Regions from separate parts of the Streptomyces sp. NPDC002125 genome, predicted to be linked through region 4. Evidence: riboswitches for the same ligand, from Rfam matches in the RefSeq annotation. Region 4 holds a riboswitch; each other region holds the start of a gene.

Region 1 (4,181 bases), on a different contig from region 4:
GGGCCAGGAGATCGCGGCGGGGGACCCCGTTCTCGTGGTTCTGGCCGCTGCGGATCGTGATCCGGCCAGATTCCAGGATGCGGACACCCTGGATCTCGCGCGGAGTGACAATCAGCACCTCGGATACGGGCACGGCATCCACTACTGCCTGGGTGCTCCGCTGGCCCGTCTGGAGGGCCAGGTGGCTCTGGCGACGCTGCTGCGGCGCCTCCCCGACCTGCGGCTCGCTGCGGAACCTGCCGATTTGCGCTGGCGGGGCGGGCTCATCATGCGTGGACTGCGCACGCTTCCTGTCGAGTTCGAACCGGGGCGCCCGGCCGAAAAAAGTGACAGCCTGTCAACTCTGTGACTTTCACGTGATCTCCGCTGCATCGACTTGTGACACACGTTCGAGTAGGGCTAGGTTCACCGTTCGACTCACCCGTCACATGTCAGTCACACGGAAGGCAATCCCATGGGCTCCGCGACCGGCAGACACCGTCGCCCTCGCCAGGCACCCGCCATCGTCGTCGCCGCAGGCGTCACGGGATCGGCCATCGCCATCCCGCTCCTCGGTGCCGGCGGCGCACAGGCCGCAGACGCCACGACCTGGGACCGGGTCGCGGAGTGCGAGAGCGGCGGCATGTGGAGCGCCGACCTCGGCAACGGTTACTACGGCGGCCTGCAGTTCTCGCAGGAGACGTGGTCGGCCTACGGCGGCAAGGACTACGCCCCCAGGGCTGACCTCGCCAGCCGCTCGCAGCAGATAGCCGTCGCCGAGAAGGTGCTGGACGACAAGGGCCCGCAGGCGTGGCCCAGCTGCGCCGTGATCTCCGGGCTCGCCCTGGACGGGACGCTGCCGGGTGTCGACCCGGGCGGCGAGCCCTCCGCCGAGTCCTCGGACACCGCGACCGGGTCCGAGACCCCCTCCGACGAGGCCTCCGACGAGGCCGACGGTTCGGAGAAGTCGGACAAGGCCAAGGACAAGTCCGGCGCAAAGACGGACAAGAGCGATGAAGTGGACGCCTCCACGGGTGCCGACGCGTCGCCGTCCGCCACTCCGTCGCCCGAGGCCTCGGAGAGGTCCGGCGCGTCGAAGGGTGATGCCGCGAAGGGCGGGAAGCACCGCGGCACCCCCGCCCCCGAGGCGAGCGCGAGCACGGGCTCGGAGCTGGGGAGCGGACGCGAGTCCGGCCGCCACGCCTCCCGGGGCGACTCCGACGCGCGCCAGGGTGCGGACAGCACGTACACCGTCCGCTCGGGCGACAACCTCTGGGCGATCGCCGACGCGCAGGAGCTCCCCGGCGGCTGGCCCGCGCTCTATGAGGCCAACAAGAGTGAGCTGGGCTCCGACCCGGACCTGATCCTCCCCGGCCAGAACCTCGTCCTCGACGTCGCGGCGGACGCCGCCGACGCCCGGACGGACGCAGCCGACGCCCAGGCGGAGGCCGTGTCCGGCAGCTGATCCGGCGGTTGATCCACAACTGATCCAAAGCGGGAAAACACCCCGAAATCAGGGGTAGTTCAGAGGCCTATGTCCACTTATGCGTAAGTGAGACATGGGTCTCTTTGCTTCAATTGCCGCGCTCCGCCTGTCCGGTCCGTCCATATTGGCTCCGACCTGCGCAAACGGCTCGACGCACCATTCCGGTTCATGTTGATTGACCGTTATGTCCATCTTTGAATGTAGGGGTTGCGTGTGTTTACGGTCGGAGCCGCTCGCACCGCGGGCACCTTCGACCGTCACGCCGAATCCTGCCGTCGGACGAAGGGAACCGACGCGTAAAGCGCCGTAGGCAGGAGCGGGGGACCCAGGTAAGCGCCGGACCCGGCCGTCGGAAGACGGACGCGGGCACGGCTCGGGGTGAAGTCGTCCGCGAGTGCGGGCGACCGGGCAACTCACAGGCCCGAACCCGACAGCTCACCTCGTAGGCGTCGGTGAGGAGAACCATGCTGCTTTCCAGCAAGGGCAAGCACCGCCGCCCGTCCAAGGCCGTCCGTGTCGCCACCCTGGCCGGTGTCGCCGGTGCCGCCGTCGCCGTGCCGCTGATGGGCGCGACCAACGCCTCCGCCGCCTCCGTCGCCACCTGGGACGCCGTCGCGCAGTGCGAGTCCGGTGGCAACTGGTCCATCAACACCGGCAACGGCTACTACGGCGGGCTCCAGTTCTCGCAGTCCAGCTGGGCCGCCGCCGGCGGTACGCAGTACGCCGCGCGTGCCGACCTGGCCACCAAGGACCAGCAGATAGCCACCGCCGAGAAGCTCCTCGACCTCCAGGGCCCGGGCGCCTGGGCCTGCGCCGGTGCCGGCGGTCTGACGAACGACGGTGTGGACCCGGGTGTCGACACCGGCTCCGGCGCCAAGGCGGCCGAGACGAAGACCCAGCCGGAGCGCACCGCCGAGCAGCCCGCCAACCGCAGCGAGAAGCGCGCGGAGCCGAAGGCCGAGAAGACCGTCACGACCCCGACCGGCGAGAAGGTCCAGAAGGGCGACGGCGAGTACAAGGTCAAGGCCGGAGACACCCTCAGCAAGATCGCCGACGCCGAGAAGGTCAAGGGCGGCTGGGAGAAGCTCTTCAAGCTCAACGACGACATCGTCGACGACGCCGACCTGATCTTCCCGGGTCAGCAGCTCCACCTGAAGTAGTCCGGGGTCCTTCCTCCTGCCCCGGAGGCCCGGCCCGGTGCGCCCACCCCCCTGCGCGCCGGGCCGGGGCCGTGTCCGGCACCGGAAACCTTCGGTGCTGTGCGGAACGGGTTCCCGGAGGTGTTTCGGCGCTCCGCGGAATGGAGCCGCCGGGGGCCGCCGGCGGGCGCGATCGTTCAACTGTTGTAGTTACTTGCCAGTAAAATTCTGGAGCTTTGCCCGTAATACGGGCCCTTGGGTCCTTTTTCGTCCCAGGGGGCGGGCGGACGGCCGACGCAGCGGGCCGGGCCGGTTAGGCTCGTGCCGCAAGGCCACAGTGACCCTGCCCAACCAGTGTCAGATCCCAGAAGGAGATGCCTCGTGCCGTCCATCGACGTCGTCGTAGCCAGGGAAATCCTCGACTCCCGGGGCAACCCCACGGTCGAGGTCGAGGTTGGCCTCGACGACGGCAGCACGGGACGTGCTGCTGTTCCGTCCGGAGCCTCCACCGGCGCGTTCGAGGCCATTGAGCTTCGCGACGGTGACCCCAACCGTTACCAGGGCAAGGGCGTCGAGAAGGCCGTCCTCGCCGTGATCGAGCAGATCGGCCCGGAGCTCGTCGGCTACGACGCCACCGAGCAGCGCCTCATCGACCAGGCGATGTTCGACCTGGACGCCACCGAGAACAAGGGCTCCCTCGGCGCCAACGCCATCCTCGGCGTCTCGCTGGCCGTGGCGCACGCCGCGTCCGAGGCGTCCGACCTCCCGCTGTTCCGCTACCTCGGCGGCCCGAACGCGCACCTGCTGCCCGTTCCGATGATGAACATCCTGAACGGCGGCTCGCACGCCGACTCCAACGTGGACATCCAGGAGTTCATGATCGCGCCGATCGGCGCCGAGTCCTTCTCCGAGGCCCTGCGCTGGGGCGCGGAGATCTACCACACGCTGAAGAAGGTCCTGAAGACCAAGGGCCTGTCCACCGGTCTCGGTGACGAGGGCGGCTTCGCCCCCAACCTCGAGTCCAACCGCGCCGCCCTCGACCTCATCCTCGAGGCCGTCAAGGAGGCCGGCTACGTCCCCGGCCGCGACATCGCGCTCGCGCTCGACGTCGCCGCGTCCGAGTTCTACAAGGACGGCGTCTACGAGTTCGAGGGCAAGTCCCGCTCGGCCGCCGAGATGACCGAGTACTACGAGGAGCTCGTCTCCGCGTACCCGCTGGTCTCCATCGAGGACCCGCTGTACGAGGACGACTGGGCCGGCTGGAAGGTCATCACCGACAAGCTCGGCTCCAAGGTGCAGATCGTCGGTGACGACCTGTTCGTCACCAACCCCGAGCGCCTCGCCCGCGGCATCGAGGAGGGCTCGGCCAACGCCCTGCTCGTCAAGGTCAACCAGATCGGTTCGCTGACCGAGACCCTGGACGCCGTCGAGCTGGCCCAGCGCAACGGCTTCAAGTGCATGATGTCGCACCGCTCCGGTGAGACCGAGGACGTCACCATCGCCGACCTCGCCGTCGCCGTGAACTGCGGCCAGATCAAGACCGGCGCCCCGGCCCGTTCGGACCGCGTCGCCAAGTA
Region 2 (4,181 bases), on a different contig from region 4:
GGCGCAGCCGGTGGGCGGCGGCGGCCCGCTCGGCGTGCTGGGCGGCCAGGGACCTGGCCCGTTCCGCGTCGCCGCGCGCCACCGCGTCGACGAGGGCACCGTGCTCGGCCCAGGAGTCCGCGGGGCGGGCCGGCTGCTCGACGGAGTACATCCAGGCGATCTTGTGCCGGAGCTGGGTGAGCAGCGCGATCAGCGCGGGGCTGCCCGAGGCCTGCGCGAGCGTCTCGTGGAACCAGCCGCCCAGCGAGCGCAGATCCTCCCCCTCCCCCCGGCGGACCCGCTCCTGACCCAGTCTGACCAGGCCTCGGAGCACCTTGAGGTGCGCGTCGGTACGGCGCTGCGCGGCCCGTGCGGCCCCGAGGGGTTCCAGGAGCATGCGGATCTCCAGGAGGTCCGCCGCCTCCTGCTCCGTGGGCTCGGCGACGCAGGCGCCGGCGTGCCGGCGGGTGACGACGAATCCCTCGGACTCCAGGGTGCGCAGCGCCTCGCGCACCGGGACGCGTGAGACGCCGTAGCGTCGCGCGAGTACCTCTTCGGTGAGGCGGCCACCGCGTTCGAAGACACCGGAGACGATGTCGTCACGGATCGCCGTGCATACCGAATGCGCGGGAATGCGCATGTCCGAACCTCCGCCTTAATCCCCGCGAAACGCGGCCGACCGACGCCTGTTCTGTGACTCTATTGCAACCGGCGGGAATTTCCGATGGCGGGGTGGAATCCATGGATATCTTTTAGCCAGGGAGCACTTCCACGCGCGCTTGGGCGGGCGCCCCTCCCGGGCACACGGAGAAGGCCCCGGCGGGTGGGCCGGGGCCTTCGTCGTACGCCCGGGAGGGGCGCTGTCACGCTGTGCGGAGTCAGACCTGGACGCCGTGGGAGCGGAGGTAGGCGACGGGGTCCATGTCGGACCCGTACTCGGGGGTGGTCCGGGCCTCGAAGTGCAGGTGCGGTCCCGTGGAGTTGCCGGTGGAGCCGGAAAGGCCTATCTGCTGACCCGAGGTGACGCTCTGGCCGACGGAGACACCGATCGAGGAGAGGTGGCCGTACTGGGTGTAGGTGCCGTCCTTCATCCGGAGCACGATGTTGTTGCCGTACGCGCCGCCCCAGCCCGCCTCGACGACCGTACCGGCGCCGACCGCGACGACGGAGCTGCCGGACGCCGCCTGGAAGTCCACGCCGGAGTGGCTGCCGGAGGACCACAGCGCGCCACCGGACTTGTAGCCGGTGGTCACGTGCGAGCCGGCGACCGGGAGGTGGAAGGCGTTCAGCCGGGCGCGCTCGGCGGCGCGGGCGGCACGGGCCTCGGCCTCGCGGACCTCCTTGGCGCGGGCTTCGGCCTTGCGCTTCGCCTCTGCCTTCGCCTCCGCCTTGGCCTTCGCCTCGGCCGCGGCCTTCGCGGCGAGCTCGGCCTGGTGCTTCTGGGCCTTCGCCTGGGCGTCGATCTGGGCGGCGAGCGTGGCGTCGAGGGCGACGGTCTGGGTCAGACCGGTGCTGCTCGCGGGGGCCTCGGAGTCCGCGGCGAGCGCCGGGGAGGCCGTGGCGCCGATGACGCCGGTGGTGGCCAGGGCCGCGATGCCGGCGACCTGGGCGCTCTTGCGCGTCAGGCGGCTCGGGGCACGGTGCTTCCCGGTGGCACGGATGAACGCCATGGAGGAGCTGGTCCTTTCCTTCCTTCTCGCCTACCGGGTTAGCTGACGGGTTCGGAGCAGGAAGGTCTCCTACGGGCCCCCTGCCTCGCGCGAGGCGCAGGGATCCGATTCACCCCAGGGACTTCATGGGTCCCCGGCTCCCCAGGCTCGCGCCTGACGGGGACTCGGCGATGACTGTCCGGCGCCGCGGTCGCGGCATACGTCTGGCGGACAGCCGGGCTGACGCTAGGTCGGGCCGCTTCGCATCTCCAAACGGAACGGGCCTTTTGTCGGACATCCCACAGGGCATTTCGCACCTATAACGACAAACAGGACATGCGGCGGAACCCCGGCGAGAGTGCCCTCGCCGGGGTCCTTTCCGTACTGCTTCGCCGGTTCACGGAGGCCGTTTCCGCCCGTCCGTACCCGGTGGCCGTCAGCCGGTGACGACCGACACCTCGCCGATGCCCAGCGCCCGGACGGGCTCGGCGATCTTCGAGGCGTCACCGACGAGCACCGTGACCAGCCGGTCGACCGGGAACGCACTGACCACGGCCGCGGTCGCCTCGACGGTGCCCGTCTCGGCCAGGCGCGCGTAGAGCTGGGCCTGGTAGTCGTCCGGCAGGTGCTGCTCCACCTGGTCGGCGAGCGTGGCCGCGACGGACGCCGCGGTCTCGTACTTCAGCGGGGCGACACCCACGAGGTTCTGCACGGCGGTCTCGCGCTCGGCGTCGGTGAGTCCTTCGGCCGCCAGCGTGCGCAGGACCTTCCACAGGTCGTCGAGCGCGGGCCCGGTGGACTCCGTGTCCACGGAGCCGCTGATCGCGAGCATCGCGGCACCGGCCGGCCCGGAGGAGGAGCCGGGAGCCGTCGACCGCAGTACCTGGCCGAAGGCCCGGACGCCGTAGGTGTAGCCCTTCTCCTCGCGCAGCACACGGTCCAGCCTGGAGGTGAGCGTGCCTCCCAGGCAGTAGGTGCCGAGGACCTGGGCGGGCCACACGCTGTCGTGCCGGTCCGCGCCGATACGGCCGATCAGCAGCTGGGTCTGGACGGCTCCGGGCCGGTCCACGACGACCACGCGGCCGGTGTCGTCCGCGGTGATCGGCGGGACCGGGCGGGCCTGGCCCGCGTTGCCCGACCAGTCGCCGACGGTGTCGTCGAGCAGGGCGTCCAGGTCCACGCCGGTGAGGTCGCCGACGACGACCGCGGTCGCGGTGGACGGACGGACATGGGCGTCGTAGAAGGCGCGCACGGCCGCGGCGTCGATCCGTCCCACGGTCTCCTCGGTGCCCAGGCGCGGGCGCGACATGCGTGCCGTGGCGGGGAAGAGCTCCTTGGAGAGCTGCTTGGCGGCCCGCCGGGCCGGGTTGGCCTGCTCATGCGGGATCTCGTCGAGGCGGTTGCGCACGAGGCGCTCGATCTCGTCCTGCGCGAAGGCGGGGGCCCGCAGCGCCTCCGCGACCAGGCCGAGGGCCTTGGCCAGCCGGGAGACGGGGACCTCCAGGGAGACACGGACGCCCGGGTGGTCGGCGTGCGCGTCGAGCGTGGCGCCGCAGCGCTCCAGCTCGGCGGCGAACTCCTCGGCGGAGCGCTTGTCCGTGCCCTCGGACAGGGCGCGCGCCATGATCGTGGCCACACCGTCCAGGCCCTCGGGCTCGGCGTCCAGCGGCGCGTCGAGGAAGATCTCCACGGCGACGACCTGCTGGCCGGGGCGGTGGCAGCGCAGCACGGTCAGGCCGTTGGGCAGGGCGCCGCGCTCGGGCGCGGGGAAGGCCCAGGGCCTGGCCTCGCCGGCGGTCGGCTGCGGGTGGTACTCCATCGCTACTCCAGTCACGGCGGCGTCGGTCACTTGTCCGCCCCCTCGTGCGCGTCGGTGCCCTCGGTGTCGTCGGCCGGTTCGACCGGCTCGTAGACCAGGACCGCCCGGTTGTCGGGGCGCAGGTGCGCCCGGGCCGCCTCCTTGACCTCGTCGGCCGTCACGTCGAGCACCCGGCCCACGGCGGTCAGGGCGAGCTGCGGGTCGCCGAACAGGACGGCGTACCGGCACAGTTCGTCGGCGCGGCCGGCGACCGTGCCGAGCCGGTCGAGCCACTCGCGCTCCAACTGCGCCTGGGCCCGTTCCATTTCCTCCGGGGTGGGGCCGTTCTCCGCGAAGCGGGCCAGCTCCTCGTCGACGGCCGCCTCGATCTGCGGCACCTCGACACCGCCGGACGTCTTGACGTCCAGCCAGCCGAGCGAGGGCGCGCCCGCGAGCCGGAGCAGCCCGAATCCCGCCGCCACCGCCGTACGGTCGCGGCGGACCAGGCGGTTGTGCAGCCGGGAGGACTCGCCTCCGCCGAGCACGGTGAGCGCGAGGTCCGCGGCGTCGCACGCGCGGGTGCCGTCGTGGGGCAGCCGGTAGGCGGCCATCAGCGCACGCGCGGGGACCTCCTCCTGGACCACTTCGCGCAGCTGCTCGCCGATGATGCCGGGCAGCGTGCCGTCGCGCGGGGGCTGCTTGCCGTCGTGGGAGGGGATGGAGCCGAAGTACTTCTCGATCCAGGCGAGCGTCTG
Region 3 (4,181 bases), on a different contig from region 4:
GGGCCGCCGCCCGTCCCGGTTTGCCTCCGGGGGACGGGGACGGCAGGGTTCACAGGTGTGGCCACTCTGCTGATCGTGCATCACACCCCCTCGCCCAACTGCCAGGCGCTGTTCGAGGCCGTCGTCGCGGGGGCGACCACGGACGACATCGAAGGCGTACGGGTCGTCCGGCGCGCCGCGCTCTCGGCCACGGCCTCCGACGTGCTCGCCGCCGACGGCTATCTGCTGGGCACTCCGGCCAACCTCGGCTACATGTCCGGCGCCCTCAAGCACTTCTTCGACCAGGTCTACTACCCGTGCCTGGACGGGACGCGGGGACGGCCGTTCGGCTACTACGTCCACGGCGGCAACGACGTCACCGGCGCCGTACGCGGCATCGAGTCCATCACGACGGGGCTCGGATGGCGCCGTACGGCCGACGCCGTGACCGTCACAGGAGAACCGGCCAAGGCCGACACCGAGGCGTGCTGGGAGCTCGGCGCGACGGTCGCCGCCGGGCTGATGGAGTGACGACGCGCCACGTGTGAGGCGTGTGAGGCCGCCGCGGTCTGCCCGGCCCCCGCGATCCGGATCGAGGACTGACGGGACGGCCCCACGCCGGGGCCGAGGACTGACGGGACGGCACCCACGCCGGGGCCGAGGGCCGCCACGGGACGAGCAGCAGCTTGCCCGCGGTGGCCCGGGACCCGATGTCGCGGTGTGCCCGCTCAGCGTCCTTGAGCGGTGGCGCCGCCCGGTCCCGGGCAGCAGGGCCCCCTGCCGCACCAGGTCGAAGAGCTCCGCGCTGGGGTGCCCCGGGCGGCGCCACCCCGCAGGCCCCGGCCGGGGCCGCTTCCCAGGCCCGGTGCGGAGCCGGCGCGCCTCCCGCGCGAGCCGGCCCGCCCCGGGCTTCGCCTTCCCGTCAGTGCGGCCGCCACCTGAGCTTGCCGCCGCCCACCCAGCGCACCGAGGCCGGATCGTCGAGGTCGTGGACCGGGATCCCCGCCGCCGAGGCGGCGATCAGCACATCCGTCATGGCGGTCGCCCGGCCGACCACCTCCCCGTCGATCTCGACGATGCGGAAGGGCGGGTCGCCGGGCTGGACGGGCAGGACGGTGATCCGTGGGTACGAGGCGTAGGGGTTCTCGGTCATGCGTGGATCGATTCCACGCGGTGTCGGACGGTATGCCCATTGATGCGCGATCTGAGGCATCTGCCCGATTTGGATCGCTTTCTTGAAATTGATCCCGTAATCCATAAAAGGCCATTTCGTGTGACCTGGGGACCTTCAAGGGGGAGCAAAACGCCCTAATCGGACTCCGTGACCAGCGTCACCTGACAAGCCGCGGACGCCCGGACGGAGCGGCCGGTTCCCTTCTGCGCCAAGAAGAGTTGTCGGCGCCGTGTGCGATGGATTACATGAATTCCTGTGAATCGATCTTGCCGGTGAATTTTGATCACGAGATCGGGCTTGTTCGTTTCCCTATTTCTCGCCTACGGTCACCATCACTCCGGATGGAACGCCTAATCCTGCCGCCGTCCGGGAACCCGACCACTTCTCGTACGGCAGGAGCGGGGGACCCAAGTAAGCGCCGATCCGGTATCCGGAGCGGCTCGGGGTGAAGTCGCATTCACGTGCGGCCGGGCATCTCCAGCCCGAACCCGACAGCTCACTTCGTAGGCGACGGAGAGGAATTCAGCATGCCCGAAAACGGTAAGCACCGTCGTTCCAGGACCAGTTCGCTGACTCGCGGCGTCATCGCCGTGACCACGGGTGGAGCCGCTCTCGCCCTTCCCGTGTTCGGCGCGACCGGTGCCTTCGCCGCCCCGGCCCAGCCGACCGCCGTCGAAAAGGCGGCCACGTCGACTTCCGTGTCCGGAAAGGGAATTGCCGCGAAGAAGTCGGGCTCCACCACCTATTCCGTGATCTTGGGTGACACGCTTGCCAAGATCGCCCGCGAGCATTCCGTGAGCGGTGGCTGGAAGGCCCTGTACGAGGCCAACGAGAAGTCTGTCGGCGGAAATCCCGACCTGATTCACCCCGGTCTGAAGCTGACCGTCGGCGGCAAGGCCGAGAAGAAGTCGGCCGACACGTCCGAGAAGAAGGCCGACAAGGCCGCCGACCGTACCGAGAGCGCCGACCGCGCCGACCGTTCGGAGCGCACCAGCACCCCGATCGCCGCGGAGGGCGCTCCCGCCGCCGCCGAGGCCGCCCCCGCCGCCGAGCCGGCCGCGTACACCGACGACCTGGACGGCTGGATCAAGGAGTCGCTCGCCATCATGGCCGAGCACGGCATCCCCGGCAGCTACGAGGGCATCCACCGCAACATCATGCGTGAGTCCTCCGGCAACCCCCAGGCCATCAACAACTGGGACTCGAACGCCGCCGCCGGCATCCCGTCGAAGGGCCTCCTCCAGGTCATCGACCCGACCTTCCAGGCCTACCACGTGCCCGGTACGTCGACGGACAGCTACGACCCGGTCGCCAACATAACGGCCGCGTGCAACTACGCCGCCGACCGGTACGGCTCGATCGACAACGTCTTCGGGGCCTACTGAGCCCCGAGGGCACATGACCCGCTGACGCGCGAGGCGTGACGGCGGGAACAGAGTGACGGACGGCAGAGACGGGTGGTACGGGTTCGGCGGAACCCGTACCACCCGTCTTTCGTGTGCGCACACCTACTCCGGTGCCCTCGTGCCCGGCCGTCACGTCGTGCCCGGCGGTTCCCGGGTGCGCGACGACAGGCCGGTCGGGACGCGTTGACTGGTCTCGTACAGGTTCGTCGTCCATACTGCCCGCCGTGGAGCAGCGCATAGATTCGAACACCAAGCCCGAGTTCGCCGCGGGGACAGACCCGGCGTTCATCCCCGGCCTGACGGCCCCTGTCGCCGCGCGAACGGGGGCTGAGGCGGAGGCGGAGAAGGCGGCGCCCGAGGGGGTCCCGGAACCGGAGGACGCGGTCGTGCTCGCGGCCGAGGACGCCGAGGAGCCGGAGGAATCCGGCGACGCGGGGGAGTCCGGGAACGACGCGGACTCCGGCGCTGTCGCGGACGCCGTCGCGGACACGGAAGCCGGCGTGGAGCGCGAGGGTTCCGACGGCGAGGACGGACCCGTCTTCGAGGTCAGCGACCGGCGCGGATCCATCCGGGTGGACGCCACGGGCGTCCGCTTCACGCTGGACGACCAGGAAGCGGAGTTCGACTGGTCCGAGATCGGCGCGGTCGAGGTCAAGACCGGCCGTTTCGGACGCCGGTTCACCGTGACCGTCCACCTGTCCAGCCGCCGGTGGTTCAACGCCGAGGTCGAGGCCGAGGCGCGGAGCAGCCTCAAGGAGTGGACGGCGGATCTCGACGCCGCGCTGGACGCCCACTTCGAAGAGGGCTGACCCGCACGGCCGTCGCCGCGTACCGGGCCGCCCGCCGGCCCGGTACGCGGCATGCCGTGACGCGGGGTCAGGCTCCCGGCGCCCCTTCGAGTACGACCGACCGTGTCAGATGGCGCGGCAGATCCGGGTCGAGTCCCCTGGCCACGGCGCGGGCGACCGCCAGCCGCTGGACGCGCACCAGGTCGGCCAGGGGGTCCAGGCCGCTCTCCACCCACCGGGCCCCCGTCGCCCGCACCTGTTCCGCCAGGCCCTCCGGTGCCGCGCCGAACATCCAGGTCGCGGTGCCGGCCGTGGCGATGCTGATCGGGCCGTGGCGGTACTCCATCGCCGGATAGGACTCCGTCCAGGACAGGGACGCCTCCTTCATCTTGAGCGCCGCCTCGTTGGCGATCCCGACCGTCCAGCCGCGCCCCAGGAAGCTGAACTGGGTGCACTCCAGCACCCCGTCGGGAAGCGGCTCGGCGAGCGCCTGCTCCGCGTCCCGTACGACCTCGTCGGTGTGCAGCCCGAGGTGGGCGCGGAACAGGGTCAGGGCCGTGGTCGCGAACCGCGTCTGCACCACGGACCGTTCGTCGGCGAAGTCGAGGACGACCAGCTCGTCCGCCGCGTCCGTCACCGGGGTGTGCGGGTCGGCGGTCACCGCCACGGTCCTGGTGGTGCCCCGCAGCCGGTTCAGCAGGCCGAGGACCTCGGTGGTGGTGCCCGACCGTGTCAGCGCGACGACCCGGTCGTACGGCCTCCCGAAGGGGAACTCCGACGCGGCGAACGCGTCCGACTCGCCCTGCCCCGAGGCCTCGCGGAGGGCGGCGTACG
Region 4 (4,181 bases):
GGCACGACGGCGCGGGCCCCGACTTCGCCCTCCGCGAGCAGGAGTTGCTGCACCACCTGTGGCACCGCAGGCTCGTCGCGTCCCCCGCCCTGACGCACGCCGCCCACGCGACGGGCCGGGTGCGCGTGCCCCGGCCACCCGCGCCTCTCCCGTTCCCCCGTCAGATGCCCTACGGGGACGCGGCCGTGCGGCAGCCGCCCGCGCCGCACCGCCACTACGGCGGCTACAACCCCTACCGGGAGGACAGCGGCGGCGCCCAGGGCGGCCGCTGAAGGTCAGGCGGAGGCTTCGGTGAGCTCCGCCAGGTCCTGCTCGGTCAGCCGCAGATCGGCCACCGCCACCAGCGCGGGCAGCTGTTCGACCGTACGGGCGGAGGCGATCGGCGCGGCCACGGTCGGCCGGGCGGCCAGCCAGGCGAGGGCGACCGTCGCGATCTCCGCGTCGTGCTCCTGGGCGACCTTGTCGAGCGCGGCAAGGACCTTGCGCCCGCGCTCGGTCTCCAGATGCTTGCCCGCACCCTGGGCCCGGGCGCTCTCCACGGAGGCCCCCGGCCGGTACTTGCCGGTGAGGAAGCCCGAGGCCAGCGCGTAGTACGGGACGGCCGCGAGCCCGGCGCCGGCCGCCGTCTCCTGGAGCGCGCCCTCGTAGGTGTCGCGCGAGACGAGGTTGTAGTGCGGCTGGAGCGCCACGTAACGGGCCAGGCCCTCGCGCTCGGAGAACTCCAGGGAGGCCCTGAGCCGCTCGGGGCTGATGTTGGACGCGGCGATCTCCCGCACCGAACCGGCCTTCACCAGCTGGTCGAGCGCGGTGACGATCTCCTCGACGGGGACGCTCTCGTCGTCGAAGTGCGTGTAGTAGAGGTCGATGTGGTCGGTGCCGAGCCTGCGCAGCGAGGCCTCGGCCGCCGCCTTGATGGTGGTCGCCGAGAGCCCCTTGTACTCGGGGTGGGCGCCGACCTTGGTGGCGATGACGACATCGTCGCGGCGGGAGCGGGCCGCCAGCCACGTGCCGATGAGCCTCTCCGACTCACCGCCCTCGTTGCCCGGTATCCAGGCGGAGTAGGAGTCGGCGGTGTCGATGAAGTTGCCCCCGGCCGCCGTGTACGCGTCGAGAACCGCGAACGTCCGCTCCTCGTCGGCCGTCCAGCCGAAGACGTTGCCGCCGAGTGCGAGGGGGAAGACCTGGAGGCTCGAAGAACCGAGCGGGCGCAGAGATGTCATACCCAAGGTCAACCGATCGCCCGAAGGAGCTATTCCGCTTCAGCGGGCGCATGGGCCGCACACGGGACCGGCGGCCCTGACGTCGGGGGGTCGTGCGTCAGGGCCGCCGGGGTACCGGTGCGCCGGGTGCCGGCGCGTGGGCTCAGATGGTGAGGCCCTTGCCGCGCAGCCAGCTCATGGGGTCGACGCCCGAGCCATCGGCGGTGTGGATCTCCAGGTGGAGGTGCGGGCCGGTCACGTTGCCCGTGGCGCCGACGCGGCCGATGGTGTCGCCGGTGGTGACCTTCTGGCCCGCGGTGACGTCCATCGAGGACTGGTGGCAGTACCAGATCTCGGTGCCGTCATCGAGCTCCAGGACCGTGCGGTAGCCGTACGAACCCGACCAGCCGGCCGACTTCACCGTGCCGCTGTGCACGGCCTTGACCGGGGTGCCGGTCGGCGCCGCGAAGTCCAGCCCGGTGTGATAGCCGGAGGACCACATCGAACCGGCCTGACCGAAGGTCGAGGTGATGGTGTACGAGGAGGTCGGGACGGCGTAGCTGGCGGCGAGCTTGGCAAGGCGCTCGGCCTCGGCCTTCTTCTTCGCCGCCTCTTCGGCCGCCTTCTTCTCGGCGGCCGCCTTCTTCTCGGCGTCGCTCTGCTGCTTCGCGGCCTGGGCCGCGGCCGCCTCGGCGGCCGCCTGCTCCTGAGCGGCCTTCGCCTCGGCGTCGGCGCCGGCCTGCTGCTGCTCGGCCTGCTGGAGAATCCGGGCGCGCAGCGCCTCGCCCGCGTCGGTGGCGCCCTGCTCGGCCTCGGCGGCGGTGATGCCCGCGGTGGTGAGGGGGGAGGACGCGGCGACCGTCTCGTGGTCCGAGTCGGAGTCGCCGGACATGAACGCGCCGACACCGGGAAGGGACTTGGCGTCGGGGAGGTTGTCCGCGATCGAATCGGGAAGGGAGATGGAGACCGGCGGCTTGCTCTGCGCGGTGGCCATGCCACCCGCACCGACGGCCGCGATGACACCGACACCGAGGACGGTGGAGCTACGGGCGAGGCCGCGCTGCTTGGCTACGCGGTGCCTGCCGCGTACGGGACGGATGGACTCCTCGGTGGGGTTCCATTCCTCCCATGACCTGTCCTCATCACCGAAGCTTCCGGGCCTGAAGGATGACGGGGCCTCGGGGGCAGGCTGGTTTGACGCCACGTGGGCGCACTCCTTTCCTTCCTTCTCGCCTACCGGGTTAGCTGACGGGTTCGGAGCAGGAAGGTCTCCTACGGGCCCCTTCGTCTCTCACGAGACACAGGTGTCCGATTCACCCCATGTAGGTGGTTCCCCGGTTCCCTTGCGGAATTCGGCGCTGCGCACGGTGCCGCCTCTTGCGACGACAGGTACAACCGCGCTGCGTTATCGAACGTTAATAGACACCCGGGTCCGATTCCAAGCTGTTCCCACAGATCGTTCAGCGCTCTGGCCTGGACTTTAAGGGCCCAAACGGTCGCAAACGGGCGAGTTGAGCACCCCGCGACACCCCCTCAGTTTCTGACGGTGTGTCAAATGTTATGCGGAGAGATGCCCCTCGGCTACGGAGTGTCGCCGTCGGTCATTCACTGTCCCGTCCCACGATCTTCACGGTCGTCCGCCGGTCCGGCTGCCCCCGGGCCGGCCGGCCGACCGCGAGGAGCGCCAGGTCGTCCGTCGACCTGCCCCCGGTGTGCAGCCGCACGTCGTCGGTGAGCGCGGACAGCAACTCCTCCGGCCCCGGGAAGATCCGGCCGCGCAGCCGGGCCTCCGGGTCGTAGAACACACCGTGCGCGTCCCGCGCCTCGGACAGCCCGTCCGTGAACGCCAGGAACGTCGAACCGGCCGGCAGCGGCCACTCGTCCGAACGGTCCGGCCAGGTGCCGAGCCCCATCCCCAGCGGCAGCGCCGGCACGGTGGGCGCCAGCACGTCGAGCGCCCCGTCCGGGTACAGCAACAGCGGCTCGGGATGGCCCCGGTTGATGGTCCGCAGCGTGGCCGAGCCCGCCGGGATCTCGGCGAGCACCGCGGTCACGAACCCCTCCGTGGAGTCGAACCCCCCGCGCCGCGCGCCCTCACGCGCCAGCGCCCGCTCCAGCCGCTGGACCACGCCCTCCAGCGACCGCTCCTGCTCGGCGGCCTCCCGGAACGCCCCGATCACCACGGCCACCGCCGCCACGGCGTCCAGCCCCTTGCCCCGTACGTCCCCGACCACCAGCCGCACCCCGTACGGGGTGTCCGTCACGGCGTACAGGTCTCCGCCGACGAACTCGTCCGCCTGCGCCGCCTCGTAACGCGCCGCGATCTGGAGTCCGCCGATCCGGGACTCGGGCATCGGGAGCACCGCCCGCATCGCGGTCTCGGCGATGACCCGGGCCGAGGCCAGCTGCTCGTTCCCGCGCCGCACGACGCCGTTGATGACGACGGCGAGCACGGACACGGTGAACAGGGTGAGGAGATCGGTCAGCGGGGCGACCCTGAACACCACACCGTCCGAGATCCGGATGGCGAGCACGACGAGGATCGCGGCCACTCCGACGCGGACCGTGGAGGCCAGCGAGAAGAACGGGGCCGCGACCAGCGCGGCGGCGGCGAAGAGCGGAACGGCGGTCACCTCGGCCGGTGTGCCCAGGTCGAAGGCCACACCGACGCAGATCATCAGCGCGGGCAGCATGCGCACGAACCGCCGCGCACGGGCGTTCCCGGCAGCACCCCCTCGCCGTCCGTCCCGCATCCCCACCTGTGCGCTCCTGCCCCGTCCGTCCACGGCTGCGGACGGTACCGCGCCCCACCCAGGCTGGCCGGAGCCGCGCCGAGCGGCGACCCGTCATCGGCCAAAGGGAGGAGCGCGCCGGAGCCCCGCCCCGCCGGAGGTCAGCCGGAGAGCCGGTGCTGCGCGTAGACCGTCAGTGCATCCCGTACGAAGACGGCCGTTCCGTCCCCGTGCCGATCGTAGTTCTTCG

Evidence for each region. A riboswitch is a leader RNA that binds a small molecule or an ion and turns the genes downstream of it on or off. The one in region 4 is predicted to bind cyclic di-AMP.
Region 1: it holds a riboswitch for cyclic di-AMP, as region 4 does, so the genes downstream of both, ACWCQM_RS31505 (transglycosylase family protein) here and ACWCQM_RS05840 (M23 family metallopeptidase) in region 4, are expected to answer to the same signal.
Region 2: it holds a riboswitch for cyclic di-AMP, as region 4 does, so the genes downstream of both, ACWCQM_RS29715 (M23 family metallopeptidase) here and ACWCQM_RS05840 (M23 family metallopeptidase) in region 4, are expected to answer to the same signal.
Region 3: it holds a riboswitch for cyclic di-AMP, as region 4 does, so the genes downstream of both, ACWCQM_RS24400 (transglycosylase SLT domain-containing protein) here and ACWCQM_RS05840 (M23 family metallopeptidase) in region 4, are expected to answer to the same signal.

What each region holds. Positions count from the first base shown of each region.
Region 1 covers NZ_JBSFDD010000025.1:21,995-26,175, forward strand. Annotated here, with positions in the region: gene ACWCQM_RS31495 (cytochrome P450 family protein) at 1-349, shown strand, start outside; gene ACWCQM_RS31500 (transglycosylase family protein) at 455-1,444, shown strand; cyclic di-AMP (ydaO/yuaA leader) riboswitch at 1,758-1,929, shown strand; gene ACWCQM_RS31505 (transglycosylase family protein) at 1,930-2,625, shown strand; gene eno (phosphopyruvate hydratase) at 2,986-4,181, shown strand, end outside.
Region 2 covers NZ_JBSFDD010000022.1:30,964-35,144, forward strand. Annotated here, with positions in the region: gene ACWCQM_RS29710 (GntR family transcriptional regulator) at 1-619, opposite strand, end outside; gene ACWCQM_RS29715 (M23 family metallopeptidase) at 858-1,649, opposite strand; cyclic di-AMP (ydaO/yuaA leader) riboswitch at 1,663-1,829, opposite strand; gene ACWCQM_RS29720 (M16 family metallopeptidase) at 2,065-3,447, opposite strand; gene ACWCQM_RS29725 (M16 family metallopeptidase) at 3,474-4,181, opposite strand, start outside.
Region 3 covers NZ_JBSFDD010000015.1:76,975-81,155, forward strand. Annotated here, with positions in the region: gene ACWCQM_RS24390 (flavodoxin family protein) at 58-510, shown strand; gene ACWCQM_RS24395 (hypothetical protein) at 902-1,132, opposite strand; cyclic di-AMP (ydaO/yuaA leader) riboswitch at 1,491-1,678, shown strand; gene ACWCQM_RS24400 (transglycosylase SLT domain-containing protein) at 1,681-2,538, shown strand; gene ACWCQM_RS24405 (hypothetical protein) at 2,784-3,368, shown strand; gene ACWCQM_RS24410 (SIS domain-containing protein) at 3,436-4,181, opposite strand, start outside.
Region 4 covers NZ_JBSFDD010000003.1:11,506-15,686, forward strand. Annotated here, with positions in the region: gene ACWCQM_RS05830 (PrsW family intramembrane metalloprotease) at 1-272, shown strand, start outside; gene ACWCQM_RS05835 (aldo/keto reductase) at 276-1,220, opposite strand; gene ACWCQM_RS05840 (M23 family metallopeptidase) at 1,363-2,403, opposite strand; cyclic di-AMP (ydaO/yuaA leader) riboswitch at 2,415-2,567, opposite strand; gene ACWCQM_RS05845 (PP2C family protein-serine/threonine phosphatase) at 2,801-3,958, opposite strand; gene ACWCQM_RS05850 (MerR family transcriptional regulator) at 4,093-4,181, opposite strand, start outside.